DNA from 2 places in the Methylobacterium guangdongense genome. Region 2 is predicted to be linked to the other one. Evidence: predicted binding sites of a transcription regulator. Region 2 holds the regulator's gene; the other holds the start of a gene.

Region 1 (14,222 bases), on a different contig from region 2:
GCGCGGCTTCCGGACGGGGAACGCCGCTCCCGCCGGGCGTATCCGGCCGATCTTTTCACCCTGGGGAGGAACAAGCGCTCTTGCGGTCTTGAACGGAGATCCGGGGAGACGGCATCGCGCCGGTCGGCACGGCCCCTGTCCGGGGCGCATGCGGCGACCGCGGAATGCGACCCGGGATCCGGCGCAGGACCCCGCTCGGCGACGTTCTCAATCGACCCGTGCCGCCGGCGTGGCGCTTTTTGTGCTGGATCCCGAATCAGGTTCCGCTTTGCTCCACCTGTCCGGGAAGCGCATTAAGCCCGCGTGCCGGGGCGGTGGCCTTTGATCCTGTGATCCCGCGTCTCCGGGATCCTGGGGTGCCGGGATCCTGGGATGCCGTGATCCCTGGATCACGGGATCCGAGTCGATCGGCCGGCACGGCGGAACGGCCAGTCGATCAGCCCGCCGGCCCAGAGCGCCGCCCAGACGAAGACCGGCTGAAAGGCGAGGCGCGGCCCGTGATACCACCAGGAATCCGGAATGCCGTCGACGTGGATGTGCGCGAAGGCGTGCTTGAGGTTCGCCGGGTAGACGCAGACCGCATAGAGCGCGAGGCCGATCGCGGCGGCCCGGCGGAACCGTCCGGTGAGGAGGCCGACCGCGCCGGCGATCTCGCACAGGCCGGTGGCCTGGATGACGAGGCGCGGTTCCGGCACCCAATCGGGCATGAGCGGCAGCATCGCGTCGGTCGCCACGAGGTGGACCACGCCGATGAACAGGTAGATCGCCGCGAGCGCGTAGCGCAGCCGGCGCCGCCCGGTCTCGAGTCCCTGATCGGTCACGCGACCACCTCCTCGGCCACGCCGCAGGATTGGGCCACGCGAGCCCGCAGAGCCGCCATGAGGCCGGCCACCGCCGGGTGGCCGGCGCCCGGGAAGCCCTTGTCGCCGATGGCGGTCACGGGGGCCAGGAGCCGCAGGGAGTTGGTCAGGAATACGGCCTCCGCGCCCAGGAACTCGGACAGGCCGAGCGAGCGTTCCTCGGCCCGCAGCCCGCATCCGGCGGCGAGCCCCGCAAAGATCTCCGCCCGCACGATCCCGGCGAGCACGCCGTCCGCCAGGGGCGGCGTCACCAGGGTCGTGCCGAACAGGGCGAAGAGGTTGCCGGTGCCCGCGCAGGCGACCCGCCCCCGCGTGTTGCAGAACAGCGCCTCGTCGAAGCCCGCGGCAGCGGCCTCCCGGGCGGCCAGCACACCGTCGCCATAGCCCAGCGTCTTCAGGCAGCTGGCGGGGGAGGTGTCGTTGCGGGCGATGGCGGTCGGCCACAGGCGCAGGGGCGCGAAGGCCACGGCCCGGGTGCTCGGCGCCGCGGTGGCGAACAGCGTCGGGTGCGGGTCCTCCGGCGGCTTTAGGCCCCGGGGGCCGGAGCCGCGGGTCAGGGTGGTGCGGATCGCGAGCCGATCTCCCTGCCCTGCGAGGCTCCGCAGGGCGGCGCGGATCCGCTCCGGCTCGGCCGGGATGCCAAGGGTCGCCGCGGAGGCCACGAGGCGGGCGATGTGGGCCTCCTCGAAGGCGACGCGGCCGCCGAGCGCCAGCGCCGTATCGAACAGGCCGTCGCCGAGCGTCAGGCCGCGGTCGGTGTGGTCGAGGGGGGCCGTGGTCCCGGGGGCGAGCGCCCCGTCACGCCACAGCATCGCGGCGTCCTTCCGGTGCATCACGCCGCTCCCGCCACGCGCGGGCCAATCCCAGAAAGTTGGCGAACAGGGCGTGGCCGCCCTCGGTCAGCACGGATTCCGGATGGAACTGGATGCCGTAGGTCGGGTGGGTCCGGTGCGAGAGCGCCATCACCTCGCCCTCCTGCGAGACCGCGTCGACGGAGAGGTGTTGTTCCATGTCGGGGCCGGGATTCACCACGAGCGAGTGATAGCGCCCGACCGGCATCGGCGCCGGCAGGCCGGAGAACAGGCGCGCGCCGGTATGGGCGATCGGCGTCATCTGCCCGTGGAGCGGGCGCTGCGCCCGCGCGACCGTGCCGCCGAAGGCCGCGCCGATCGCCTGATGGCCGAGGCAGACCCCGAGGATCGGCACCGTGCCGGACAGATCCCGGATCGCCGGCAGCGAGATTCCGGCCTCCGCGGGGGTGCAGGGGCCGGGCGACACCACCAGGGCCTCCGGCTCGAGCGCCCGGATGCCGGGGACGTCCAGGGCGTCGTTGCGCACGACCCGGACGTCCTCACCCAGCTCCTCGAAGTAGCGGACGACGTTGAAGACGAAGGAATCGTAGTTGTCGAGGACGAGGATCATGCGAAGGCCTCGAACACGCGGGCGGCCTTGGCCAGGGTCTCGTCGTATTCCGGGCCCGGCTCCGACAGCAGGGTCACCCCGCCCCCGGCCTGCAGGACCGCCTGCCGGTCGTCCATGAACACGGTGCGGATCGCGATCGAGGTGTCCATCGCCCCGTCGAAACCGATCCGGCCGATGGCGCCGCAATAGAGTTCCCGCGCGTCGCCCTCGATCTCCGTGATGATGTCCATGGCGCGGATCTTCGGAGCGCCCGTGATCGAGCCGCCCGGAAAGGTCCCTTCCAGGAGGTCGAGGGCGTCGAGCCCGTCGCGGAGTTGTCCGGTCACCACCGACACCAGATGGTGGACGTTGGCGTAGGTCTCCAGGCCGCAGAGGGTGGGCACGGCGACGCTGCCGGGCTTGCAGACCCGCGACAGGTCGTTGCGCAGCAGGTCGACGATCATCACGTTCTCGGCCCGCTCCTTGACGTTGGCCTGGAGCGCTTCGGCGACCACGCGGTCGGCCTCCGGGTCGTCGAGGCGGCGGGCGGTGCCCTTGATCGGGCGCGTCTCCACGTGCCGGCCGTCGAGGCGAATGAAGCGCTCGGGCGAGGACGAGGCGACGCTCAGCCCCTCCCACTCCAGATAGGCCCCGAAGGTCGCCGGATTGGTGGCGCGCAGGCGCCGGTAGAGGGCGAACGGATCGAAATCCGCCGGCAGGTCGGTGATGAAGCGCTGGGCGATGTTGGCTTGGTAGATGTCGCCGGCGCGAATATAGGCGCGGACCCTTTCGACAGCGTTCTCATAGCTTTGCCGGTCGAAGTTCGAGCGCCACGTGAATTCGTTTCCGGGTTGGCCTGGGGGCTCGGCCGGTTCGGTGCCGAGGCGGTCGGCGAAGGCAGCCAGCCGCGCCTCCGCGCGGGCCTGCCGGGCGGCGGGCTCAAGGGCTGGGAAGCCGGTGGCGACGAGCCGGGCCGTCCCGGCGGCGTGGTCGATCACCAGGGCCGTGTCGTAGAGGTTCAGGGCGATGTCGTCGGTCAGCCCCGCCCGCCGGGCCGGCGCCGCGACCCGCTCCAGGGCCGCGCCGAGATCGTAGGCGAGATAGCCGATCGCCCCGCCCGGGAAGGGGTTTTCGGGGTCGGGCGCGATCCGGTAGGGGGCGAGGCAGGCGCGCAGGGCTGCGAACGGGCCGCCCGGAACGGAAGTGCCGTTCAGGGTTGCCAGACCATCGCGGAAGCGGAAGCGCGCGAACGGGTCGGCGGCCACGATCGAGTGCCGCCCGAGCGGGTCGTGCCGCATGGCGCTGTCGAGGAAGGCGAGCCCCGGCAGGGACCGCAGCCGGGCGGCGGCCGCGACGGGATCGATGAAGGGAATCTCTCGGGTCCACATGACCGGGTTCGGGCCCGCTATCCTCTGGCTGTGCGTCATCTGTTGCCGTCGCACAGGCGATGCCGCGGGGGAAGCGGCAGTTCCACGCAGGAACCACCGCTGGGTGCGGACGGGCCGTGTCCGACGCGCAGGGCGGTTGCCTCGCCGCCTCATGCGCGGCCTGAGGATCCGCCGGCAAGTATCTGGCAAACAGCCAAGTTTTTCGCTCGTGCGAAGCCTCGCGCCTGGGGCCGGCCACCCCTGCGGCGGCCGGCCTCGCGCCGACGGACCGGAACCGCTATAGGAGCGCGATCCCGAATTCTCGTCCTCGCGCGCCGTGTGGTTGACTTACCGGCCATACGCGCGGGCGGCGTCCGACCCATCGAATGCGCCCATGACCGCCACGCCCGCCCCTGCCACGCCGGCTCCCAAGGCTCCCGACCTCAAGGCCTCGGCCCCGAAAATCTCGTTCGTGTCGCTGGGCTGCCCGAAGGCCCTGGTCGATTCCGAGCGGATCCTCACGCACCTGCGCGCCGAGGGCTACGAGCTGGCCCGGCGGCACGACGGCGCCGACGTGGTGATCGTCAACACCTGCGGCTTCCTCGATTCCGCCAAGGCGGAGTCGCTCTCGGCCATCGGCGAGGCCATGGCGGAGAACGGCCGGGTCATCGTCACCGGCTGCATGGGCGCGCAGCCCGAAGAGATCCGCGAGAAGTATCCCGACCTGTTGGCGGTGACCGGGCCGCAGGCCTACGAGTCGGTGGTGGCGGCCGTCCACGAGGCGGTGCCGCCGGCCCACGACCCGTTCCTCGACCTCGTGCCGCCGCAGGGGATCAAGCTCACCCCGCGCCATTACGCCTACCTGAAGATCTCGGAGGGCTGCAGCAACCGCTGCAGCTTCTGCATCATCCCGTCATTGCGCGGGAACCTCGTCAGCCGCCCCGCCGCCGACGTGCTGCGCGAGGCCGAGAAGCTGGTGAAGGCCGGCGTGAAGGAGCTTCTGGTCGTCAGCCAGGACACCAGCGCCTACGGGGTCGATATCCGCTACAGTGAGAGCCCGTGGCGTGACCGGCAGGTCCGGGCGAAGTTCTACGACCTCACCAAGGAACTCGGCGAGCTCGGGGCCTGGGTTCGGCTGCACTACGTCTACCCCTACCCGCACGTGGACGAGGTCATCCCGCTGATGGCCGAGGGCAAGGTGCTCCCCTATCTCGACATGCCGCTCCAGCATGCGAGCCCCTCGGTGCTCAAGCGGATGCGCCGCCCCGGCAACCAGGAGCGCCAGCTCGACCGGATCCGGAGCTGGCGGCAGATCTGCCCGGACCTCGCGATCCGCTCGACCTTCATCGTCGGCTTCCCCGGCGAGACCGAGGCCGAGTTCGAGGAGCTGCTGGCGTGGCTGCAGGAGGCCAAGCTCGATCGGGTCGGCTGCTTCGAGTACGAGCCGGTGGCGGGCGCCACCGCCAACGCGCTGGGTGATCTCGTCCCGCCCGCGGTGAAGGCCGAGCGCAAGCGCCGGTTCATGGAGACCCAGAACGGGATCGCGCTCCGGCTGCAGCGCGCCAAGGTCGGCAAGCGGCTGCCCATCATCGTCGATGCCGTCGAGGGCGGGGTCGCGCGGGGCCGGTCCAAGGCCGACGCGCCGGAGATCGACGGCAATGTCCACGCCGCCTTCCGGCGCCCGGTGCGGGTCGGCGACATCGTCACCGTGAAGATCGACCGGGCCGAGGCCTACGACCTCTACGGCAGCTTGGCCTGAGGCGGGACGCCGCCGCGGGCGGTTGAACAGAACCTCCGACCCGCGCCCTCATCCTGAGGTGCCGCAGCGGAGCGGAGGCCTCGAAGGAGCCCTCCAGAAATCGCGCGGCTGGCCGGAGGGCTCCTTCGAGGCCCGCTTCGCGGTCACCTCAGGATGAGGGGAGTGGGTGGGATATCCCTGTTGACGCCGCGCCCGGCGCAGCTTGACCGCGCCCGCCCAGCAAGGTCTTTCAGAACAGATCAGGAACCTTGGTCAGGCCCCGAGGCGGCGATGGATCCGGAGGTCGCGCTCCGAAAAATCATCCACATCGACATGGACGCGTTCTACGCCTCCGTGGAGCAGCGTGACGACCCGGCCCTGCGCGGCAAGCCCCTGGCCGTGGGGGGCTCGCGGGAGCGGGGCGTGGTGGCGGCCGCGAGCTACGAGGCCCGGAAATTCGGCGTCCGCTCGGCCATGCCGTCAGCGACCGCGCGGCGGCTCTGCCCGGACCTGCTGTTCGTGAAACCGCGCTTCGAGGTCTATCGGTCGATTTCCGAAGAGATCCGCGCGGTCTTCGCCCGGCACACCGACGTCATCGAGCCGGTGGCCCTCGACGAGGCTTATCTCGACGTCACCGAGAATCATCTGGGTCTGCCCACCGCCACCGCGGTCGCCAAGGCGATCCGGGCCGAGATCCTGGAACGCACCGGGCTCATCGCCTCGGCCGGGGTCTCGTACAACAAGTTCCTCGCCAAGGTGGCGTCCGACCACAGGAAGCCGAACGCCCTGTTCGTCATCACCCCCGCCATGGGGCCGGACTTCGTGGCAGAGCTGCCGATCGGCCGTTTCCACGGGGTCGGCCCGGTGACCGAGGCCAAGATGAAGCGGCTCGGGATCCACACCGGGGCGGATCTGCGCGCCTGGACGCCGGACCGCCTGCGCGACACGTTTGGCTCGGCCGGCGCCTACTACCACGCCGTCGCCCGCGGGATCGACGCGCGGCCGGTGCGCGCCCACCGGGTGCGCAAGTCGATCGGCGCCGAGACCACCTTCTCGGACGACACCGCCGCCTTCGAGGTTTTGGCGGCGCGGCTCGTGCCCCTGTTCGACAAGGTCTGGGCCGGGGCCGCCGCCAAGGGCATGCGCGGCCGGACCGTGACTTTGAAGCTCAAGTTCTCGGATTTCGCCCAGGTCACCCGGGCGAAGTCGCTCGTGGCCCCCGTGCCCGACCGGGCGAGCCTGGAGCGAATCGGCCTCGATCTGCTCGCCGGCCTGTTTCCCCTGCGGCGCAGCGCCCGGCTGGTCGGGGTGTCGTTGTCGGGCTTCGCACAGGGGGAAGAAACGGGGCCGATGCAACTCGGGTTAGAGCTTTAATCGGTAGATCAATTTTAGGTTAGAAATCTTATGCTGCGACGCGGCGCCTATTGTGCGGTGCCGCACTTTCCGCCCGGCAGGGCCACCCCAGATTGCCGATACGGCATGCGGCACCGAACGCACGGGCGCCGCCGGATCGGAAACCGTCGCGCACAAGGACCCGCCCGCATGTCGAAGCCTGCTTTCCTGACCGCCGCCTCCGCCCTGGCTCTGACCCTCTCGGCCGGCGCCGCCCTCGCGGATGGCAATTCCGCCTTCGGCGCCTCCGAGACGGCGCTGCTCAGGGGCTACACCGCGAGCCCCGGCCGCCTCTACGTGCCGACCCCCGGTGACGAGGAGCGGATCGTCACCGGCGCCATCCCCGCCCCGACCGCCGTGCCGGAGCCGCATGGGCGGAAGGCGCCGGCCCGCACCCCGGTCCGCTGAACGGAACCGCCGGCCCGGGCGCCGACGCGGCATCCGGGCCAACGTGAAGTTGGCAGATCTCAGGCGTTCTTGCGCGGGCGGTGGTTCGGGTCGATGCCGCCGTCGAGCTTCGTCTCGTTGTCCACGTCGCCCTCGAAGGTCGAATCGGCCTGCAGATCCGCGGGGTCGGCGCCGCTCATGCCCTTCGAGGTTCCGATCCCGGGATTGCCCTTGAGGTCGGCATCCGTGGGGGTCTCGGTCTTGGGATGCTTGTTCGACATGCTGGCTCCTGTCGGATGCTGGAGCCGGGCCAACGCGTCGGAGCCGGGACAGTCTCCCGCTGGCCGTGCGGCGGTTCGCCTCCCGGGTCGTGCGAGCGCGGGTCAGCCGATCTCGGCCGCCGCGACCCGGCGCACGCCCGCCGCCTCCATCCGCGCCCAGGCCTGCGCGAGCGATCCGTCCACGTCGATCCCCCGCACCGCATCCGCCGCCACGCAGACGTCGAAGCCCGCCGCGCGGGCGTCGAGGGCGCTCCAGGCGACGCAGAAATCCGTGGCGAGGCCGCACAGGACGAGCCGGGTGATGCCGCGCTCCCGCAGCGCCCCGGCGAGCCCCGTACGGGTGGTCCGGTCGGCCTCCAGGAAGGCCGAGTAGCTGTCGACCCGCGGGTTCAGCCCCTTGCGGATCACGAGGCTAGCCCGGTCGGTGGCCAGCCCCGGCGCGAAACCCGCCCCGGGGAGGCCCTGGACGCAGTGCCGGGGCCACAGCACCTGATCGCCATAGGGCAGCGCCACGGTCTCGAAGGGCGCCCGCCCGGCGTGAGTGTCGGCGAAGGAGACGTGGTCGGCCGGGTGCCAGTCCTGAGTCAGGGCCACATGGCGGAAGCGGTCCTGCAGCGCGTTGACCGGCCCGACCACCGCGTCGCCCCCCGGGACGGGGAGCGCCCCGCCCGGAAGGAAGTCGACCTGCACGTCGATGACGAGGAGCAGGTCCGCGGCGCCCGGTGTCACGGCGTGGACGTCACGGCAGCATCACGATCGAGCCGGTGGTCTCCCGGCCCGCGAGGTCGCGGTGGACCTGCTGCGCCTCGGCGAGCGGGTAGGTGGCGTTCACCGCGATCTTCACCGCGCCGTCGCGCACCACCTTGAACAGGCGGGCGGCCGCCTCCTCCAGGGTGGCGCGGTTCGACGAGAAGGTCGCGAGCGTCGGGCGGGTCACGTAGAGCGAGCCGCGCGGCGCCAGCAGCCCCAGGTCGAGGCCGGTGATCGGCCCGGAGGCCGAGCCGAAGCTCGCCAGCAGCCCCATCGGCGCGAGGCTGTCGAGCGAGCCCATCAGGGTCGCCTGCCCGACGCCGTCATAGACCACCGGGACGCCCTTGCCGCCGGTGATCTCGCGGACCCGCTTGGCGACGTCCTCCTCCCGGTAGAGGATGACGTGGTCGCAGCCGTTCTGCTTGGCGAGCTCGGCCTTCTCGGGGCTGCCGGCGGTGCCGATCACCGTGGCGCCGAGGTACTTGGCCCATTGGCAGGCGATCAGGCCGACGCCGCCGGCCGCCGCGTGCCACAGGATCGTGTCGCCGGGCTTCACCGCGTAGGTCCGGTGCAGCAGGTACTCGGCGGTCAGGCCCTTGAGCATCATGGCGGCGGCGGTCTTCTCGTCGACGCCGTCGGGGATCGGCACGGCCGCGGCGGCCGGGATCACCGGCTCCTCGGCGTAGCAGCCATCCGCCACCGAGCCGTAGGCGACCCGGTCGCCGGGCTTGAACTGGGTCACGCCCTCGCCGACCGCCGTGACGGTGCCGGCGCCCTCCTTGCCGGGGGTGTAGGGCAGGTGCGGCGACTTGTAGGCGCCGGTGCGGAAGTAGATGTCGATGAAGTTGACGCCGATCGCCGCCTGCTTCACGCGGATCTGCCCGGGACCGGGCTCGGCCAGGGGCACATCCTCGAAGCGCATCACCTCGGGGCCGCCGTACTCGTAGACCCGGATCGCCTTCGGCATCGTTGGACTCCCGCTTGCCGCCCCGTCCCGGGGCGTTGGCATTCGGAATAACCGAGCGACCGGCGGAGGCAATTTCTTTTTCTTTTCGACGGTCGCGCTTCGGTTGCCTCCGGCGTCGGATCCTGCACAGGACACGACGGCGCGCGATTGCATCCAATCCTCCACCTCATCCTGAGGTGAAGGGTTGGAGTGCCGGTCCAACACTGGCCGAGCTTGTGTCGTGTACCGTGCGGATCCTGGATCCAGGGCAGCCAACCGCCTATCTTGGCGTGAACGCCCGCCCATTCCTCCGACCGGAAGTCTTGAAAAAAATGTCCGGCACCACCCGCACGAGCGCCGATCTCGATCCGCGCCGCCGTCGCCTCCTGTATCGCGCCTGGCACCGGGGCATCCGCGAGATGGACCTGATCATGGGCCGATTCGCCGATGCCGAGATCGGCGATCTGTCGGAGGCGGAGCTCGACCAGTTCGAGGCGCTGATCGAGGTGCCGGACCGCGACCTGTTCAAGTGGCTCACCGGCGAGGTCGAGACGCCCTCGAACTACGACACGGCGGTCTGGCAGCGCGTGCGCGCGTTCCACCGGCACGACGCGCCGATCCATTCCTGAGAGCGAACAGCCCCGATGGACGAACCGAAGCCCACTTACGACCACCCGGCCCGGTCGATCGCGACCGAGCTCGTGGTGCGCATCATGCTGGAGATGATGGAGCGTTCCGATCCGGCGCTCCGTGCCGAGATCCTGCGGCAGGCCACGGCCCGGGCCGCCGCGATGACCGCCGACATGCCCAACGCGGATTTCTTCCGCGGCCGGGTCGAGGCGGCGCTGGCGGAGATCGTCGGGCCGGACGCGTAAGGGGTTTTTTGAGGCTCCGGCGGCCAGAGCGACAGGAGCATCGGTACGCCCGTACGCCGAGCGGCGCACGGGTGGAGAGGCCGGACGGGCCGGGCGCTCAGCGCGCCTCGCTGACCCGCTTGGTCGCCCGCTGCTCCTTCTTGTAGGCGGTGATCGCCGCCGAGCAGCCCGCGGAGAGCTTCTTCAGGTTGGCCTTGAAGCAGGCCTCGACCTCCGGGCCGCCCGGCGCGTAGGCGCTGCAGTAATCCATGTAATCGCCGGTGCAGTGCTGCTTGAGGGCTTCCCGGGCGGGGGATTGCTCCGCGAAGGCCGCGGCAGGGCCGAAGCACAGGGCGAGAGCCAGCAGAGCCGTCTTGGTCGAAGTCATGGACATCCTTCACGCGTCCCGGCCGCGCGCGTACGGCGCGCGGCGATGGACGGGGCGGATGGACGCCAAGGATGGCGTCACCATGACAGCCGGATGGCGCGAATGCAGATCAGCCATGTCCAATACTGGAGGACAGACCGATCTGCTCCTCAATGCGCCCCAACGCGCTTGGCCGGCACGAGGTCGTTGGCGATGATCTCACCGAACGGGCCGTCGTTGCGGGCGTTCGTCGCCGGGCGGCCCGTGGTGGCGCGCAGCGGCAGCTTCGGGAAGACCAGCTCGGCGAAGCGGTAGGCCTCCTCCAGGTGCGGGTAGCCCGAGAGGATGAACCGGTCGATCCCAAGGTCGATATACTCCTTCATCCGGTCGGCGACCTGATCGGCCGAGCCGACGAGCGCCGTCCCGGCCCCGCCGCGCACGAGGCCGACGCCGGCCCAGAGGTTCGGCGAGACTACCAGCTTGTCGCGGCGGCCGCCGTGGAGCGCCATCATCCGGCTCTGGCCCACGGAATCCTGCCGCTTCAACGTCTCCTGCGCCTTGGCGATGGTGGCGTCGTCGAGCTTGGAGATCAGCCGCTCGGCCGCCTCCCAGGCTTGCGCCTCCGTCTCCCGGGCGATCACGTGCAGGCGGATGCCGTACGAGAAGGTCTTTCCCCGTTCCTCCGCGGCGCGGCGGGCCGAGGCGATCTTCTCGGCGACCTGGGCCGGGGGCTCGCCCCAGGTGAGGTAGACGTCGCAATGCTGGGCCGCCACCGCGATGCCGGGCGCCGACGACCCGCCGAAGTAGAGCGGCGGATAGGGCTTCTGCACCGGCGGGTAGATCAGCCGGCCGTTCTCGGCGCGCAGGTGCTTACCCGCGAAGGTCACGGTCTCGCCCGCGAGCAGGCCGCGCCAGATCGTCAGGAACTCGTCGGTGACGGCGTAGCGCTCGTCGTGGGACAGGAACACGCCGTCGCCGGCGAGCTCCACCGGGTCGCCGCCGGTGACGACGTTGATCAGCAGGCGCCCGTTCGAGATCCGGTCGAGGGTCGCGGTCATGCGGGCCGCCGCGGAGGGCTCCATCAGGCCCGGCCGGACCGCCACGAGGAAGCGCAGCCGCTTGGTCAGCGGCGCGAGCGCCGAGGCGACGATCCAGGAATCCTCGCAGGAGCGCCCGGTCGGCAGCAGCACGCCGTAATAGCCGAGGTCGTCCGCGCCCTGCGCGATCTGCCGGAGATAATCGAGCGAGACCTCTCGGGCGCCCTCCTGGGCGCCGAGATAGCGGCCGTCGCCATGGGTCGGCAGGAACCAGAGGACGTCGGCGCGCCCATCTTGCGGTGCAGTCATCGGGGTTGTCCTTGCTGATCGAAGGTCAGGTTTCAAAAGGCCGAGGCCTTTTGCGGGGTGTCGGGGCGGAGCCCCGACATCGGGTTTCGCCCGAACCCAGCGGGCTCCGCCCTGCACCCGCCAAAGGGCTCGCCCTTTGGAAACCCGGTCATGTCGGCGTCTCGGACCCGGCGAGCAGGTGATCGAGGATGCGGCCTTCGAGGCGCGCGAGGTCCGGGTCCCCGCGCCGGCGCGGGCGGGGCACGTCGACCCGCAGGTCGAGGGCGATGCGGCCTTGCTCGACCACGAGGATCCGGTCGGCGAGCGCCACCGCCTCGGCGACGTCGTGCGTGACGAGCAGCGCGGTGAACCCTTGGGTCCGCCAGATCCGCTCGATCAGATCCTGCATGCCGATGCGGGTCAGGGCGTCCAGCGCCCCGAGGGGCTCGTCGAGGGCGAGCAGGCCCGGCCGGCTCACCAGCGCCCGGGCGAGCGCCACCCGCTGGCGCTGGCCGCCCGAGAGCGTCGCGGGCCATTGCCCCGCCTTGTCGGCGAGCCCGACCTCGGCGAGCGCGGCCAGCGCCCGCTCCCGGCGCGCGGCCCGGCTGCCCTGGCCCGACAGGCCGACCGCGACGTTGTCGACGACCCGCGCCCAGGGCAGCAGCCGCGGCTCCTGGAACATGATCCGCCGCGGCGGCTCGGAGCGGCGGGGGCTGCCGGCCGTCCCGTCCAGGTCGATCTGGCCGCCGGTCGGGGCCTCCAGGCCGAGGATCAGGCGCAGCAGGGTGCTCTTGCCGCAGCCGGACCGGCCGACCACCGCGGTGAAGCCGCCGGCCGGCAGGAACAGGTTCAGGCCTTCGATGACGGCGTGGCCGTCGAAGCTCTTGTGCAGGTCGCGGATTGTGACGGCGACCCCGCGCTGGCCCGGCTCGGCGGGGGCACGCGGGCTCGCCGCGGCGCCCGCCTCGCGGGACTCGGGGCGCGTGTCGGACAAAACCTCGCGGCGGGCGGCGTCGAGCAGCATCAGGCGCTCCTGTAGGCGGGGTTCCAGGCGAGGCAGGCGCGCTCGAGCTGGCGGGTCAGGGCGTCGGCGAGCTTGCCCAGCGCCGCGTAGATCAGGATCGCCAGCACCACGACGTCGACCAGCATGAACTCGCGGGCCTGCATGGCCATGTAGCCGAGCCCGGACGAGGCCGAGATCGTCTCGGCAACGATCAGCGTCAGCCACATGATGCCGAGCGCGTAGCGCAGGCCCACGAAGATCGACGGCAGGGCGCCGGGCAGCACCACCCGGGTGAACAGCTCCGTGCGGGACATGCCGTAGACCCGGCCCATCTCTACGAGGCCCGGATCCACCGAGCGGATGCCGTGCAGGGTGTTGGCGTAGATCGGGAAGAACACGCCGAGCGCCACGAGGAACAGCTTGGCCTCCTCGCCGATGCCGAACCACAGGATCACCAGCGGGATCAGCGACAGGTGGGGCACGTTGCGCACCATCTGCACCGAGGTGTCGGTCAGCCGCTCCGACAGGCGCGACAGGCCGTTGGCGAGGCCCAGCGCGAAGCCGATGCCGCCGCCGATCACGAACCCCGCCAGGGCCCGCAGGGTGCTGACCCCGAGATTGGTCCAGAGCTCCCCGGTCCGCCCGGCCTCCCAACCGGCCCGGGCCACGTCGAGGGGCGCCGGCATGAACCGGTTCGACACGAGGCCGGCCGAGACCGCGGCCTGCCAGCCGAGGAGGATCGCGGCCGGCAGCAGCCACGGGATTGCCGTGTCGCGCAAACGGTCGAACTTGGATGTGGGCATCAGCGGTTGGCTCCCTGGGCCTCGGCCCGGCGCTCGGGCGGCGTCCAGACCGCGTCGGCGACCCGGATCGGTTTCGGCAGGAGGCCGAGGCCGTGGAAGGCGTCCGCGACCTTCTGCTGGTCGGCGATCACCGTCGCGTCGAGGGGCGCGACGCCGTAGGACAGGCGGCCGAGCGCGACGCTCAGGATCGGGGCGGGGATGCCGACCGAGGGGGCGAGTTCCGCCGCCGCGGATTCGGCATGGCCCGCGGCCCAGGCATCGACCTCCCCGATCGCCTTCAGGACGGTCGAGACCACCTCCGGGCTCGCATCCGTGAAGCCGCGCCGGGACAGGTAGAACTGGCGGTTGGGGGCGATGCCCTGCCCATCCGTGAGGAGCCGGGCGCCGGTGGCGCGCTCGGCGGCGGCCAGGAACGGGTCCCAGATCGCCCAGGCATCGACGGAGCCGCGCACGAAGGCGGCGTTGGCATCGGCCGGGGCCAGGAAGGCGAGCTTCACCGCGTCATACGGGATGCCGGCCTGCTCCAGGGCGCGGACCAGCAGGTAATGGACATTCGAGCCCTTGTTGAGCGCGATGGTCCTGCCGCGCAGCTCGGCGACGCTACGGATCGGGCTGTCCTTCGGCACGAGGATCGCCTCGCCCCGGGGAGCTGGCGGCTCGGTGGCGACGTAGCGCAGCTCCGCGCTCACGCCTTGCGCGAAGATCGGCGGCGCCTCGCCGGCCGAGCCGAAATCGACCGCGCCGGCGT
Region 2 (14,222 bases):
CGCGTGACGACGGCTGAGGACATCGGTCCGGTATGTTCGGGGCGGGGCGGGGAGCGCGAAAGGGTGAGCGCGACTGGAGCGGGCTCGACAGGGCGCACGTAGCACGAAGCGCCGCCTGTAGCACGGGGCCGCGGATGCGTTAAGAATCAGCCGGGGAATCGCCCGGCCGCCGACGACAGGTCGCGCGGATCGGGGCAGGGGCAATGCGGCGGATCGGCGCGAGGCTGACGGGGGGCGCCCTGGCGCTCACCGGCCCGCGCGTGCCTGCGCTCCCGGCGTTCCGCCACTGGGTGGCCGATGGCCTCACCCGGGAGGCGGAGCAGCGCCGCCTGTTCCCCTGGCTGGCGGTGGCGTTCGGGGCCGGGATTCTCGTTTACTTCGGCGCCGCTGACGGAACGCCGATCCTGGCCGCGCCGCTCATCGGGGCCGCCCTGGCGCTGGCGCCGGTGCCGTTCCTGGGGGCGCGGCCGGTGGCGATGGCGCTGGCGCTGGCAGCGGGCTTCGCCTTCCTCGGCTTCGCGGCGGCGACCTGGCGGGTCGCGCAGGTGGCCGCGCCGATCCTGGCCCGGACCACGATCGGACCGCTCACCGGGACGGTCGAGGCCCTCGACGAGCGCGAGGTCGGCGCGCGGCTGGTGATCCGGGTGGAGAGCTTTGCCGGGCTCGGACCCGAAGCGCGGCCGGTGCGGGTGCGGGTCTCGTTCCGCAAGACGCCGATCCCGCGGCCCGGCGAGACCATCGCGGCGACCGCCCGCCTGCTGCCGCCCCCGGAGGCGGCCCGGCCCGGCGGCTACGACTTCGCCCGGGACGCGTATTTCCAGGGGATCGGCGCGGTCGGCTCGCTCCTCGGGGCAGTGACGGTGCGGGCACCCACGGAACCGCCGCCCCTGGGCCTACGCCTCGCCGCGTTGCTGGACGAGGCCCGCAACGCCCTGACCCGCCGGATCGCGGAGTCCGAGGGCGGGCAGGCGGGGGCGGTGGCGGCCGCCCTGGTGACCGGCAAGCGGGGGCTGATCGGCCCGGCCACCAACGACGCCCTGCGCGCCGCCGGCATCTACCACGTGGTCTCGATCTCGGGCCTTCACATGGTGCTGGCCGCCGGCGTCGTGTTCTGGCTGGTGCGGGCCGCCCTCGCCCTCGTGCCGTTTTGCGCCCTGTTCTGGCCGATCAAGAAGATCGCGGCCAGCTTCGCCATGGTGGGGGTGAGCGCCTACTGCGCCTTCTCGGGCTGGGACATCGCCGCCGAGCGCTCGCTGATCATGACGCTGATCATGCTGGGGGCGATCCTGGCCGACCGGCCGGCCCTGTCGATGCGCAACCTCGCGCTCGCCGCCCTGATCGCGCTCGCCCGCGAGCCGGAGGGGCTGCTCGGCCCGAGCTTCCAGATGTCGTTCGGCGCGGTCGCCGGGCTAATCGCCTGCGCCCGGCTGATCGACGGGCGCCTGTTCGTGCGGCCCGGGGCGGGGCGGATCGGCCGCCTCGTCGGGACCGGCCTGTCGGCGGTCACCGGGACGCTGGCGACGACGCTGGTGGCGCAGATCGCGACCGCGCCCTTCGCCACCTACCACTTCCAGACGATCCAGCCCTTCGGCCTCATCGGCAACGCGCTGACCCTGCCCCTGGTGTCGCTGGTGGTGATGCCCGCGGCCGTGATCGGGTGCCTCGCCTATCCCTTCGCCCTCGACCGGCCGGTCTGGTGGCTGATGGGGCAGGCGGTGGGCGGCATGCTGGCGATCTCGAACTGGATCGCCGGGTTCGAGCGGGCGAGCCTCGTGGTACCGGCCTTCGGCACAGGCGCGCTCGCCGCCCTGACGGCGGCCCTGCTGCTGGCGACGCTGCCGGCCTCGCGGCTGCGCTGGCTCGCCCTGCCACCCATCCTGCTGGGCCTCGGCCTGCTGGCCCGGCCGGAGCGCCACGACCTCTACGTCGACCGCCAGGGCTGGGGCGCCGCCGTGCGCGGCCCTGACGGAAGCCTCTCGGTCCTCGGCAGCCCCTCAAATTTCGTGCTGGAGCAATGGCTGAAGGCGGATGGCGACGGGCGGCGGCTCGATCGCGGGTCCGGCGCGCGCGCCGGGGGGCGCTGCGACCGGCTCGGCTGCACCGCCCTCCTGCGGGACGGGAGGCCGGTCACCCTGGTCCGCGACCGCCGGGCCTTCCCGGAGGATTGCGCCCGGGCGGCCGTGCTGATCACGAGCCTCACGGCACCGCCGACCTGTATGGGGCCGCTGGTGATCGACCGCCGGGTCCTGGCCGCACACGGGGCCGTGGCCCTTCGGGCCGACGGGGCCGGATTCACGATGCAGACCGCCCATGGCGACGGCCGGTCCGTCCCCTGGCGCCCCCGGCCCGCACCCAAAGCCGATCCCCCCGCCGAAACGGCCGGCGGCATGGCCGCGACCGAGGCGCCTCAGGCCCCGGTGGAGGCCGGCGCCGAAGCCCCGGCCGAGCCGCTTCAGTAGCGGCGCACGAGGCTGACGAGCCGGCCCTGGATCTGGACCCTGTCGGGACCCAGAACGCGGGTCTCGTAAGCCGGGTTGGCGGCTTCCAGGGCGATCGAGGAGCCACGGCGGCGCAGGCGCTTGAGCGTCGCCTCCTCGTCGTCGATCAGCGCCACGATGATGTCGCCGGTATTGGCGGTGTCCTGCTTGCGGATCACCACGAGGTCGCCGTCGAGGATCCCGGCCTCGACCATCGAATCGCCCCGCACCTCGAGAGCATAATGCTCGCCGCCCGCGAGGAAGTCCGGCGAGAGCGTGATGGCGTGGCTCTGGTTCTGGATCGCCGAGACCGGCGTGCCGGCCGCGATCCGGCCCATGACCGGGATCGAGACCGCCCGGCCGGATTCGTCGATCATCCGCGCGCTCGCCGGCATCGGCGAGGCCGCCGGCTGCCGGGACTTGCCGCCCTCCACCACGCTCGGGGTGAAGCGGCGCGGCTCGGGGGCCGGCGAAGCCGCCTGCGAGAGGCTTTCCGGAATACGGATCACCTCGATGGCGCGCGCCCGATTCGGCAGGCGGCGCAGGAAGCCGCGCTCCTCCAGGGCCGTGATCAGCCGGTGGATACCCGATTTCGACTTGAGGTCGAGCGCATCCTTCATCTCGTCGAAGGAGGGGGGAACGCCGCATTCCTGCATGCGGCTCTGGATGAACCGCAGGAGGTCCAGCTGCTTGCGCGTGAGCATCGACGGGGGCCTCGCGGCTTTGGGACCGCCCCGGGGACGGCCGCTGAAACAAATCGCGAACAGGTTAAACGTTCCGCAAGTGTTCTGCAAGAGCGTTATGGCTACGCTCTGTGCCGTCCGGCGGGATGGTTGTCGAGGCCCGTCAGCCGCGATCGGGATGCGCCCGTCGTATCGGTCTTGCGGGCCGGTGCGCAAGCTCACGCCGCCGGACAGGCCCCCGGCGCAGGATACGTGGCGGGGCGATTCGATCACCCCGTGAGCGAATCGGGACGGGGCGCGGCATGGGCGGAGTTCGACCGAGCAGACGTGGACTCCTCGCGGGTGGCGGCGTCCTGGCGGCCGCCGCACTGCTGCCGCGGGCCGCCCAGGCCGCGCCGCGGACCATCCTGAACGATGCGAGCGGCCTCAACCCGACTCCGGTGGTGCGTCACGCCAAGCTCCCGACGGGATCGACCGAAGCCCTGATCGAAGCCGTGCGCGCCGAGATCCGGGACGCCGCCACGGCGGGCCGCCCGGTCGCGGTCGGCGTCGCGCGCCACTCGATGGGCCGCCAGAGCCTCGCCCGCGACGGGACGGCACTGACCCTGGAGGGTGGCCCGATCGAGCCCGATACGGCCGCCGGCCTCTATCGGGTCGGGGCCGGGGCGCGCTGGTCGCAGGTCATCCGGGAACTCGACCGGATCGGCTTCTCGCCGGCGGTGATGCAGTCGAACAGCGATTTCGGAATCGGCTCGACCTTCAGCGTGAACGCCCATGGCTGGCCGGCGCCGCGCGGGCCGTTCGGCTCCACGGTCCGCAGCCTCCGCCTCGTCCTGGCGGATGGCAGCCTCGTGACCTGCTCCCGCACCGAGAACGCCGAGCTGTTCGGGCTGGCGATGGGCGGCTACGGCCTGTTCGGGATCGTGGTCGACCTCGTGGTCGAGATGGTGCCGAATGCCCTCCTGACGCCGACCTACGCGGTGATGCCGTCGGCCGACTTCGCCCCCGCCTTCGTGGCCGCTCTGGCGCACGACCCGCGGCTGCGCATGGCCTATGGCCGGCTCTCGGTGGCGCGGGCCGGGTTCTTCGACGAGGCGATCCTGGTCACCTACGCGGAGGCGGAGCACCCGCCAAAGGTCCTGCCCGCGGCGGCCAGCCAGGGCGCATTCACGGCGGTCTCGCGCGAGATCTACCGCGCCCAGGTCGGCAGCGAATTCGGCAAGCGCGCCCGCTGGATCGCCGAGACCCGGCTCAACCCGACGCTGGATCCGGGCCTCGCCACCCGCAACAGCCTGATGAACGAGCCGGTCGCCAACCTCGCGGCGCGCGACCGCAGCCGCACCGACATCCTGCACGAGTATTTCGTGCCGCCCGACCGGTTCGCGGGGTTCCTTGCCGCCTGCCGGCAGATCATCCCGGGCTCGGGCTGCGACTGCCTGAACGTCACCCTGCGCTACGTGGCGGCGGACCCCGACTCGACGCTCGCCTACGCGCCGACCCCGCGCATCGGCGCGGTGATGTCGTTCTCGCAGGGGCTCACCCCGCAGGACGAGGCCGCGATGATGCGCATGACCGAGGCGCTGATCGAGCGCGTCGTGGCGCTCGGTGGGGCCCATTACCTGCCCTACCGCCTGCATGCCCGGCGCGACCAGATGGCCCGGGCCTATCCGCGGCTCGACGCCTTCGTGGCGGCCAAGCGCCGGTACGATCCGGGGCTGCTGTTCCGGAACGCCCTGTGGTCGACCTACCTCGACTGAGCAAGGATCCGCCCGTGAGACTCACGCCTCCCCAGGCGGCAGCCCTCGCCTTCGCGGCCATCCTGCTGTTCGCCGCCGCCACCGACTTCATCCCGGCCTTCCGGGACGCGGAGGGCCGCGTGTTCGGCCTGTTCCGGCTCGACGTCTACAAGGACGCCCTCCACCTCGCCTCCGGCCTGTGGGCGCTCGCCGCCGCCCTGTGGTCGCGGGACGCCGCCGTGACCTTCCTGCGCGCCTTCGGGGCGATCTACCTCCTCGACGGCGTGGTCGGGGTGTTCACCGGGTCGAGTGTCCTCGACCTGTCGCTGGTCCTGAAGGGTTTTCAGGACAGCCCGCTGCTCTCGAACGGCCCGCATCTGAGCCTCGGCCTCGCCGGCGTGGTGCTCGGCTGGTGGCCGTGGCGCGGCGCCGCGCGGGTCGCCGCATGAGCGCCCGCCGCTGGCGCATGGCGATCCGCCGGGCGGGTGCCGGGCTGGCCCTCCTCGCGCTCGCCTGCCTCCTGCCGGTCGCGGCGATCGAGGGGGGCTGCACGGTCCAGCCCGATCCTGCGCTGCAGGGCGGCTCGCGGTTCGGGATCGCCGCCGCGGGCTACAAGCGTGCGGCCGGCGACAGCTACCTGACCTTCCCCGAATGGCACATCGTCTACGCCTACGCGGATCTCGCCGGGGTGACGCAGGCCTCATCGGAATCGGCCTTCGACTATTGGGCGGCCACCGCGGGCTTCTGGACCAGCCTGTGCGGGGCGACCCGGGCGGCCTCCCGCACCGGCGACGTCACGGCGGGCCAGACGGTCACCGATTACATCATCGGCCTCAGCTTCACCGCCGAGATGCTGATCCGAGGCGCCTACGAGCGCACCATCGGAGCGGTGACCGCGTGGTGGCGGGGCCCCGAACCCACGGAGGAGGACCGATTCAACGCGCGGCTGCTCGCCGACTACGCCGTGTTCCTGCGCCAGACCCCGTGGTTCCGCTACCCGTTCGACCGGGAACTGTCCCGGCTCTGGCACGAGGTGCCGTTCGTGCCGTCGGTGCGGGCGGTCGAGCGGCGCGGGGTGCTCACGCTGCAATACGGGGTGACGTGGCTCTACGCGCAGGGAATGGCGTGGCTCGCCGGGATGGACCCGGCGGTGCTCACGATCCGCAGCGTTGTGGCGGGACTCGACGCGACCGACGTGGCCGCCGATCCGCGCATCACGCTCCTCGGACCGGTCCCGAACGGCACGGGCGGCTCGGCCGCCCTGATGGAGACGCCGCGCTACCGGGCCTTCACGGAGGTCGTCCGGGGCCTCGGCGCCCGCGGCCGGACCGTGCTGGAGATCGCCGGCAACCGCCGGATCCTCACGACCGTACGCCTGCCGGCGGACCGTCCGGTTGTCCTCGACGGGGCCGAGCCGCTGTTCGCGATGCCGATCCAGTCCGAGCCGGGTTGGCGGCGCGTCGGCTACGACACCGCGGTCGAGGAACTCGCGGCGCAGATCCACGCCGTGGAGGCTCAAGGGGGCCGCTTCGAGCATGCCTACGATTACTGATCGGCATCCGCGGCGGGGCCTGCCGGTCGCCGCCATCGCGGGGGCGCTCGGCGGGTGGGTCGGCGTCACGGCCCTGACCACCCTGGCCATCCAGCCGGAGACCGTCGTGGCGTTCGGGTCGCCCATGGCGCTCGCGTCGTCCGGGGACGGCGCCCTGGTCTCGGCCGGCCGCGCCTATCTGGTGCTGCGCCCCGCCGCGCCGGGGGCGGTCCGGCGCCTCTATGCCGGGGGCGCGTGGCTGGTCCTGCCGGCGCCCGGGACCGGCTGCCTCGGGGCGCGCTGAGCGGTCGGGACAGGCGCGCCGCGCGGCGGCCCATCACCCCGCCGGCCCCGGATCGGCCCGCACCGCCGCGATGCCGGCGCCGGCCGCCCAGGCTTCGAGGTCGGCCTTGCGGATCGCCGCCGCCATCATGTCGGGGAACAGGTCCGGCGTGCAGGCGAAGGCCGGGACGCCCAGGGCCGCCAGCCGGGCCGCCAGCGCCCGGTCGTAAGCCGGGGCGCCGGAATCCGACAAAGCGAGCAAAGCCACGAACTGCACCCCGGCGGCCACGAGGCGCTGCGCGTGGCCCAGCAGCCCCTCCGTCACGCCGCCCTCGTAGAGGTCGGAGATCAGCACCAGGATCGTGTCCTCGGGCCGGGTGATGCGCGACGCGCAGTAGCCCACCGCCCGGTTGATGTCGGTGCCGCCGCCGAGCTGCACCGAGAACAGCACCTCGACGGGATCGTCGAGGGTGTCGGACAGGTCGACCACCGCGGTGTCGAACACCACGAGCCGGGTCGAGACCGCCGGGAGCGAGGCCATCACCGCACCGAAGATGCTGGCATAGACCACCGAGGCCGCCATCGAGCCCGACTGATCGATGCACAGCACCACGTCCTTCAGGGAGCCGCGGCTCCGGCGCCCGTGGCCGAGCCGGGTCTCGGGGATGATCGTGTTGTAGTCGGCTTGATAGTGGCGCAGGTTCGCCCGGATGGTGCGGTTCCAGTCGATCTCCGCGTGGCGCGGGCGCCGGTTCACCCGGGACCGGTCGATCGCGCCGTTCACCGCCTGCCGCACCGGCTCCTCGAGCTTGTGCATCAGATCCTCGACCACCCGGCGCACCACCAGCCGGGCGGTCTCCCTGGTCCGGCCGCCGAGGAGGCTGCGCATCGCGATCAGCGTCGAGACCAGGGCCACGTCGGGCACCACGGCCTCCAGCATCCCGGGCTCGGTCAGCATGCGCTTGAGATCGAGCCGCTCGAACGCATCGCGCTGCATCACCTGCACCACGGAGGCCGGGAAGTAGTCGCGGATGTCGCCGAGCCAGCGCGGCACCGAGGGCGCGGAGGCGCCGAGCCCAGCCTTCCGGTCGGAATCGTAGAGGGCGCCGAGCGCCCCGTCGATCCGCAGGTCGCGCTCGGACAGGGCGCAGCCGGTGCCGTCGGCCGGGCCGCCGCCCAGGACGAGGCGCCAGCGGCGCAGGCGCTCGGTCTCGCTCACGCGGTCTCCTCCGAGGTCGTTTTCTTGGCGACGGGCTCCGGCCCGAGGAGCAGGCTCAGGATCGGCAGCACCCGCGCGGCCCGCTCCGCGTCGAACGTGGCCCCCGGGATCCCATCGCCGGCACGTGCCCCCGCCGGCCGGGCTAAAGTCTCGCCGATGGCCCGGCGCTCGGCCGGCGCGAGGGTCGCAAAAGTCCGGCGCACCAGCGGCAGCAACTCCGAAAAGATCTCGGGCGCGAGGCCGCCGAGCCAGGAATCCACCACGGCGAGCAGGCCCCGGCCGTGGATCAGCGTCGTGCCGCTGTCCTCCAGAAAGCCCTCGATCCAGGCCGCCGCCGCCAGGGCCTCGGTCGCCCGCGACAGAGCGCGGTGCAGGCGCTCGCCCGCCTCTTCATCCGTCAGGGCGCCGCCCTCGTGGAGGAGGCGCACGGCCCGTCCGACCACCCGGCCGTGGACGTGCTCCTGATCGGCGAGCGCCCGCAGGGCGTCCCGCCAGAGTGCGGTCAGCTCCGGATCCTCCAGGAGCGCGACCGCGCCGGAGACCGCGACGATCCGCGCCTTAGCGGCGGCGGCGGCCGCGTCGTCGAGGCTCTGGCAGGCGGCGACGAGGCCGGCCGCCGCCCGCGGCAGCAGCCCGCGCACCAGGGCCAGGACCGGCGCGGTGTCGGAGGCGCGCACGGAGCCGTAGCGGGCGAGGTCCGCGAGCGGCGGCAGCGCCTCCATCAGGTCGAACACGTCCGCCGAGACCGCGGCGCGGGCGTCGAGGGCCCGGATCACGTCGCCGCTCGCCGCCCCGAGGTTAGCGTCGAGCAGCGTGCCGATCAGGGCCGCGAGCTCGGCGACGCGGGTCGCCTCCCGGGCCCTGGCGCGCACCCGCTCGGCGGCGGCCTCCGCGACCGTGCCGCCGTCGGCCGAGGCCGCCACCAGCTCGACAACCCAGTCGGGCTGCCAGGCGAGGGCCCACGCCTCCTTGAAGGTGCCGCGTCCGCGCGCATGGCGCGGCGTCCCCCAGGAGATGTCGATCAGCCGGAGCCGGTTGAGGAACTGGCTGCGGGCGAGGTCGGTCTCCTTGCGCAGGTCGAGGGTGATCTCGGCCGTCTCCGCGCCGGGCTTGAGCCGCAGGCGCCGACACTGGGCCTCGAAATCCGCCTCCACGGGGGTGCCGGCGCTGCCCGGCGGGGTCGCGCCGAGCCGCTCGCCGATCACGAGCTTGCGCCGGATCAGCGCCATCGGGGCCGGATCGGCGAAGCACAGGGTGGCGAGCGCCGCCTCGTCCAGATCCTCCAGGGCGGGCTGCGCGCGGCCGCGGAAGGCCGCAAGGGCCTCGGCGAGGCGCGCCGCCTCGATCACGGAGGCCGGCGAGGCATCGAGATCCTCACTCCGCAGCAAAGCCGCCGCCCGGGCGAGCCAGTAGGCCGCGACCCGGCCCTCGTGGTGCCACAGGGTGTCGTACCATTCGGGCGAGAGCACGCCGGCCCGGTAGCCGCTCGCCGCGGCCAGCCGCGGATAGGACCACGGCGCCCAGGCGGCCGCGACCTTGGCCTTGGGCAGACGCTTCAGGGTCGCGGTGTCGGCCGCCGCCTGACCGCGGGCGTCGTGGCGCAGCAGCGCCGGGACGTGCCATGCACCGCAGATCACGGCGATCCGCGCGAACCCGTCCCGGGCGGCGCGCCGGATGCCGGCGCGCATCTGCGCCTCGCGGGCCGCCTCCTCGGGTTCCGAATCCTGCGGCTCGGCCTCGCGCAGGGCCGTCATCGCCTCCGCGATCGCCGCGAACACGTCGCCGTCCGCGCCGCCCCGGCTCTCCACCAGGGCGTCCCACCAGCGCTCGCCGTCTGCATGGCCGGCGGCCTGCGCCAGCTCGCCCAGCGGATCGCGCCGGATCGCGGCAACCGGGTCCGGCCGATTGGTCTTATCTGTGCCCTCGGGCTCCGCAGCGGCATCCGTCCCGGCCGGGTCGCCGGCCGCTTCCGCCGCCTCCGGGGGCGTCGGCTCGGGCGGGAACCCGTCGGCGAGCCGCACGGCATGCGGCAGATCGACGAACCGGATCGGGATCCCGGCGGCGAGGCCGTAGCGCAGGGCGACCCATTCCGGCGAGAAATCCGCGAACGGGAAGAACGCGCAGGACCGCGACCGGTCCGGCCGATAGACCAAGAGCGCCACCGGCGGCTTCATGCCGGGATCGGCGGCGCGCGGAAGCAGCGGCTCGGCCTCCGGCGGGCCCTCGATCAGCAGGCAATCCGGCGCGAACCCGTCGAGCGCCACCCGCAGGGACTTGGCCGAGCCCGGGCCGTGGTGGCGGATGCCGAAGATCCGGATGTCGGCCATCGCGGATGGTCAGCCGATCTCGCGGGCGGCGCGGTAGAAATCTTTCCAGTCCGGCCGCTCCTTGACCACGGTCTCCAGGTATTCCCGCCACACGATGGCGTCCTGCACCGGGTCCTTCACCACGGCGCCGCCGATCCCCGAGACGAGGTCCCGCGCGGTCAGCCGCCCGTCGCCGAAATGGGCGGCGAGCGCCAGCCCGTTGCCGACCACGCTGATCGCCTCGGCGGTCGAGAGGGTGCCGGAGGGCTGCTTGACCTTGGCCTTCCCGTCCGCGGTCACGCCCTCGCGCAGCTCCCGGAAGATCGTCACCACCCGGCGGATCTCGGCGGCGCCCGGGGGCTCGGCGGGGATCTCGAAGGCGCGCCTGAGGGCGGCGACCCGCGATTCCACGATGGCGATCTCGGTCTCGATCGTGGCGGGCGGCGGCAGCACCACGGTGTTGAACCGGCGCTTCAACGCGCTCGACAGCTCGTTGACGCCCCGGTCGCGGTTGTTGGCGGTGGCGATGAGGTTGAAGCCCTTGGCCGCCGGCACCTCGTCGTTGAGTTCGGGGATCGGCAGCGTCTTCTCGGACAGGATGGTGATGAAGCTGTCCTGGGTCTCCGAGGGGATGCGGGTCAGTTCCTCGACCCGGGCGATCTGGCCCCGTTCCATCGCCCGCATCACCGGCGAGGCGACCACGGCCTCGGGGCTTGGCCCCTTGGCGAGCAATAGGGCGTAGTTCCAGCCGTAGCGGATCGCCTCCTCGCTGGTCCCGGCGGTGCCCTGGACGGTGAGCCGCGAGGTGCCGCAGATCGCGGCCGCCAGATGCTCGCTGACCCAGCTCTTGGCGGTGCCGGGGACGCCGAGCAGGAGGAGTGCCCGGTCGGTGGCGAGCGTCGCCACGGCGATCTCCATCAGCCGCCGGTCGCCGATGTATTTCGGGCTGATCGCGACGCCTGAGGGAAGCGGCCCGCCCATCAGGTAGGTGACGACCGCCTGGGGCGACATCTGCCAGTTCGGCGGTCGGGGCCGGTCGTCGGCGGTGCGCAGGGCCTCGATCTCCGCCGCGTAGGCCTCCTCGGCGGGCAGGCGCAGCCGGGCCGTGGCGGACGTGTCGGTCGAGCTCATCGTGGGGCGGTCTCCGAAGCGGTCTGATCGGGTGCGAAGTCGCGCCGTAGGGCGGCACGCAAGTCCAGGGTCTCGGCGAGCCGGGCGAGGGCGCTGGCCAGATATCGGTTGCCGTCCTGCGGGAACCGGTCACGCAGCGCACCGGCCGCGGCGGCGGTTTCCTGGCTCGGCCAAGCCCGCTCGGCGAGGCTGTCGATCGGGTGGGCGAGCTTCCAGGGCGGATCCGGAACCGCGCCGTGCTGGATCAGGCCGGCCAACCAGCCGAGCAGGGCGCGTGTGAACGACTCGGAGAACCGCGCCGGTGCCTGTCCGAGATGCGCGATCACGGAGGTGACCGAGCCGCCGCGGATGAGGATCGCCACCAGCGTTTCCCAATCCGCCGCCGGCAGCAGGGCCGCCGCCACCGCCCAGGCGGTCACGAGGGGTTCGGAGGGCTCGACCCCCGGGAGGCGGCCGAGGCAGGCCTCGCCCAGCACCGTGGTCAGGGCCTCGCTCCAGGCGGGATCGCCCGCGCGGCGCGCGGCGGCGAGGAGTCCGGCGCGGATCTCGCCCGACCAGTCGCTGCGCAGGGCCAATTCGATCCAGCGGCGCGGCGGGTGCTCGGCGAAGGCGTCGAGGGGGGCCGCCGCCAGGACATCCCGCAGCAGGCCGCCGCGGACCCCGCTCCCCTGCGATGCGTAGGCGCTCGGCGCGATCCCGTCCCGGGCCAGGGCCGGATCCTCCTCCGGCAGGGTGACCACCAGGGTGTAGGTGGTGCGGAACAGCTTGCGCCGGCCCTCGATCCGCAGCGCCGCCCTTGCCCGGGCCGCCATGCGGGCCGCGAATTCCGAGCCGGTCAGGCGGGGCAGCAGGCGCTGCGCCTCCGTGCGGACCCCGACGGCGCGGTCGTCCAGGCAGGCTTCGAGGAACGGGCCGTCCGCCTCCGACAGGCCGACCGCCAGGGCCGCCACGAAGCGCGCGCGCAACTCGGCCTTCTCGGCGCGCCAGCCGGCTTCGAGGGCCGCGCGGGAAGCGGCAGCATCGCGGGCGCGGAAGGCGCGGAAGGCGGCCTCGCGCTCGGCCGGGGTGCCGTCGGTCCAGTCTGGCTCCCCCGCGGCGGCTTCCGGCCCGGTCCCGCCCGCTGCGGCCCGGTCGAGCCAGGCGAGTTCGGCACCCGCGACCCGCCCGATCGGCTCCGGCAGATCGCTGCGGCGGGCCGCCAGCGCCGGCAGCAGCCAGGCTGGGGCCCGCAGCCCCGCCGCGCCCGCGAGATCGCACCATTCCGCCAAGCGCTCGCGGTTCCCCGTGGATAGGAGCACGGCGAGGCGCGAGGCCGCCGCGGGCGGGCATTCGGGGCCCGCGGGCGGCCGTTCAGCCACCGGCACCAGCGCCTCCGGGCCGAAGCCGGCTCCGGCGAGGTGGTGGATGCCATGGGCGGCGAGCCGCGCCAGCAGGGCACCACCGGCATCGGCGCCCGGATCGATTTCGACGGGCGCGTCGCCGACGCGGCCCGGCCCGGCCCGGTCGGCGCCGAGCAGGGCGGCCGCCAGGGTCGGCTCCCAGGCATCCACGGCCGGTCCGGGTGTGACGGCGTCCATCAGGCCGCCCGCAGCAGGATCGGGCGCGGATCCTGCGCCGGGACCGCGAAGCGCCGCCCGGCCGCCGCCACGGCCAGGACCTGGAGGCCGAAGCCGTCATAGAGGCCGAACAGGTCGACCGGATGCCCGGCCGACACCGCCAGCACCGCCGGGAGATGCGGATCGGCCCGCAGGGGCAGGCAGCCGGTGGCATCCCCCGCCGCCAGACCGACTTCACCCGCGAGATGCCCGAGCCGCACGCCGGCCACGCAGACCGGCCACGTCTCGATCCATGGAGCCCGGGCGAGAACACCCGAAAAGGTGTCGTGCGCCTGCGCGACCGTGCCGCCCGCCGGCAGGGCGGCGGCACTGGCCACGACCGTGCCCTCGCGAAAGGCCGCCCGGAGAGGCGGATCCCCCGGATGGAAGGCGAGGCTCCCGGCATGATCCTGGCCCGGGGACGGCGCGAGCGGCAGGGTGGCCCCGGCGGCGGCGAAGTCGATCACCTGGGCGGGCTGGCCGGTCCTGCGGCCCACGAACCAGACGGTGCGGACCATCAGCCTGTCCTGCTCCGCGACGGTATGGGCGAGGACGGCCCATTCGTCGGACATGCCCGGGCGGGCGGCCAGTTCCTCGGCGCTCACGGGAAAGCCGATCGCGGCGCGCACGCCGGCGGCCTGCTCCGGCGCCAGGGCGTCGAGGCGGCGGGCGGCCCGGACCAGCAGCGCGAGCCGGCCCACGCCGAGCGCCAGGGCCGCCTCGGGGGCGGCGGCGCCGGGCCGGGCGCCCGCGGCGGCGAGGCCCGGCAGGGCCCGCACCCGCCGGGCGAGGCCGGGGGCCTGCCCGTCCACGAGGCGCCCGGCCATGCCGTCCCAGTAGGCATAAGGCTCGGCCCGGGCCGCCGCGAGGCCGCGCCGCATCAGGTCGCGCAGCCACAGGTCGAGCTCGTCCAGGGCTCCGGCGACCTTGGCGTCGCGGGCCTGCCGGCGCCGGTCCTGGGCGCGGGCGTCGAGCGGCTTGGCGCCCGCCTTGGCCGGCGGCGCGGTCCGGCTCTCCCGTCCGCGGATCCAGGCGGCGACCCAATCGGGCGGCTCGGCCTCGGGCGGCGCCCCGGCGGCCGCGACCAGCATCAAACCGATCGCGTGCTTGCACGGAAATTTCCGGCTCGGGCATGTGCATTTTGCCGCCGGCCCGGACGGATCCGCCACCGTTCGGTAGGGGGTGGCGGCGCTGCCCTTGATCTCGCCCCAGATCACGGTGCCGGCGCGCCCGAGCCCCTGCCACTGCGCCGGCTTCGCCTG

The links. The regulator LexA, encoded in region 2, represses DNA repair genes until DNA is damaged. The targets are predictions, from matches to a motif close to TGTTCNNNNTGTGTTCNG.
Region 1: a site for LexA is predicted at 5,618-5,635, ahead of dinB (DNA polymerase IV). Genes of this name have one in related genera too.

What each region holds. Positions count from the first base shown of each region.
Region 1 is NZ_JBBXMX010000023.1:28,546-42,767, forward strand. Features, by position in the region: gene AAHG09_RS27100 (DoxX family protein) at 390-821, opposite strand; gene AAHG09_RS27105 (aminotransferase class IV) at 818-1,672, opposite strand; gene AAHG09_RS27110 (anthranilate synthase component II) at 1,659-2,282, opposite strand; gene pabB (aminodeoxychorismate synthase component I) at 2,279-3,649, opposite strand; gene rimO (30S ribosomal protein S12 methylthiotransferase RimO) at 4,023-5,387, shown strand; gene dinB (DNA polymerase IV) at 5,658-6,740, shown strand; gene AAHG09_RS27130 (hypothetical protein) at 6,909-7,166, shown strand; gene AAHG09_RS27135 (hypothetical protein) at 7,226-7,426, opposite strand; gene pncA (bifunctional nicotinamidase/pyrazinamidase) at 7,529-8,155, opposite strand; gene AAHG09_RS27145 (quinone oxidoreductase family protein) at 8,166-9,143, opposite strand; gene AAHG09_RS27150 (FAD assembly factor SdhE) at 9,455-9,751, shown strand; gene AAHG09_RS27155 (hypothetical protein) at 9,767-9,997, shown strand; gene AAHG09_RS27160 (hypothetical protein) at 10,095-10,364, opposite strand; gene ssuD (FMNH2-dependent alkanesulfonate monooxygenase) at 10,514-11,689, opposite strand; gene AAHG09_RS27170 (ATP-binding cassette domain-containing protein) at 11,838-12,692, opposite strand; gene ssuC (aliphatic sulfonate ABC transporter permease SsuC) at 12,692-13,474, opposite strand; gene AAHG09_RS27180 (sulfonate ABC transporter substrate-binding protein) at 13,474-14,222, opposite strand, start outside.
Region 2 is NZ_JBBXMX010000009.1:130,480-144,701, reverse strand. Features, by position in the region: gene gltX (glutamate--tRNA ligase) at 1-23, opposite strand, end outside; gene AAHG09_RS18300 (ComEC/Rec2 family competence protein) at 204-2,459, shown strand; gene lexA (transcriptional repressor LexA) at 2,453-3,181, opposite strand; gene AAHG09_RS18290 (FAD-binding oxidoreductase) at 3,463-4,917, shown strand; gene AAHG09_RS18285 (DUF4383 domain-containing protein) at 4,932-5,345, shown strand; gene AAHG09_RS18280 (hypothetical protein) at 5,342-6,448, shown strand; gene AAHG09_RS18275 (hypothetical protein) at 6,432-6,731, shown strand; gene AAHG09_RS18270 (VWA domain-containing protein) at 6,765-7,928, opposite strand; gene AAHG09_RS18265 (DUF5682 family protein) at 7,925-10,255, opposite strand; gene AAHG09_RS18260 (ATP-binding protein) at 10,265-11,365, opposite strand; gene AAHG09_RS18255 (DUF5691 domain-containing protein) at 11,362-12,942, opposite strand; gene AAHG09_RS18250 (SWIM zinc finger family protein) at 12,942-14,222, opposite strand, start outside.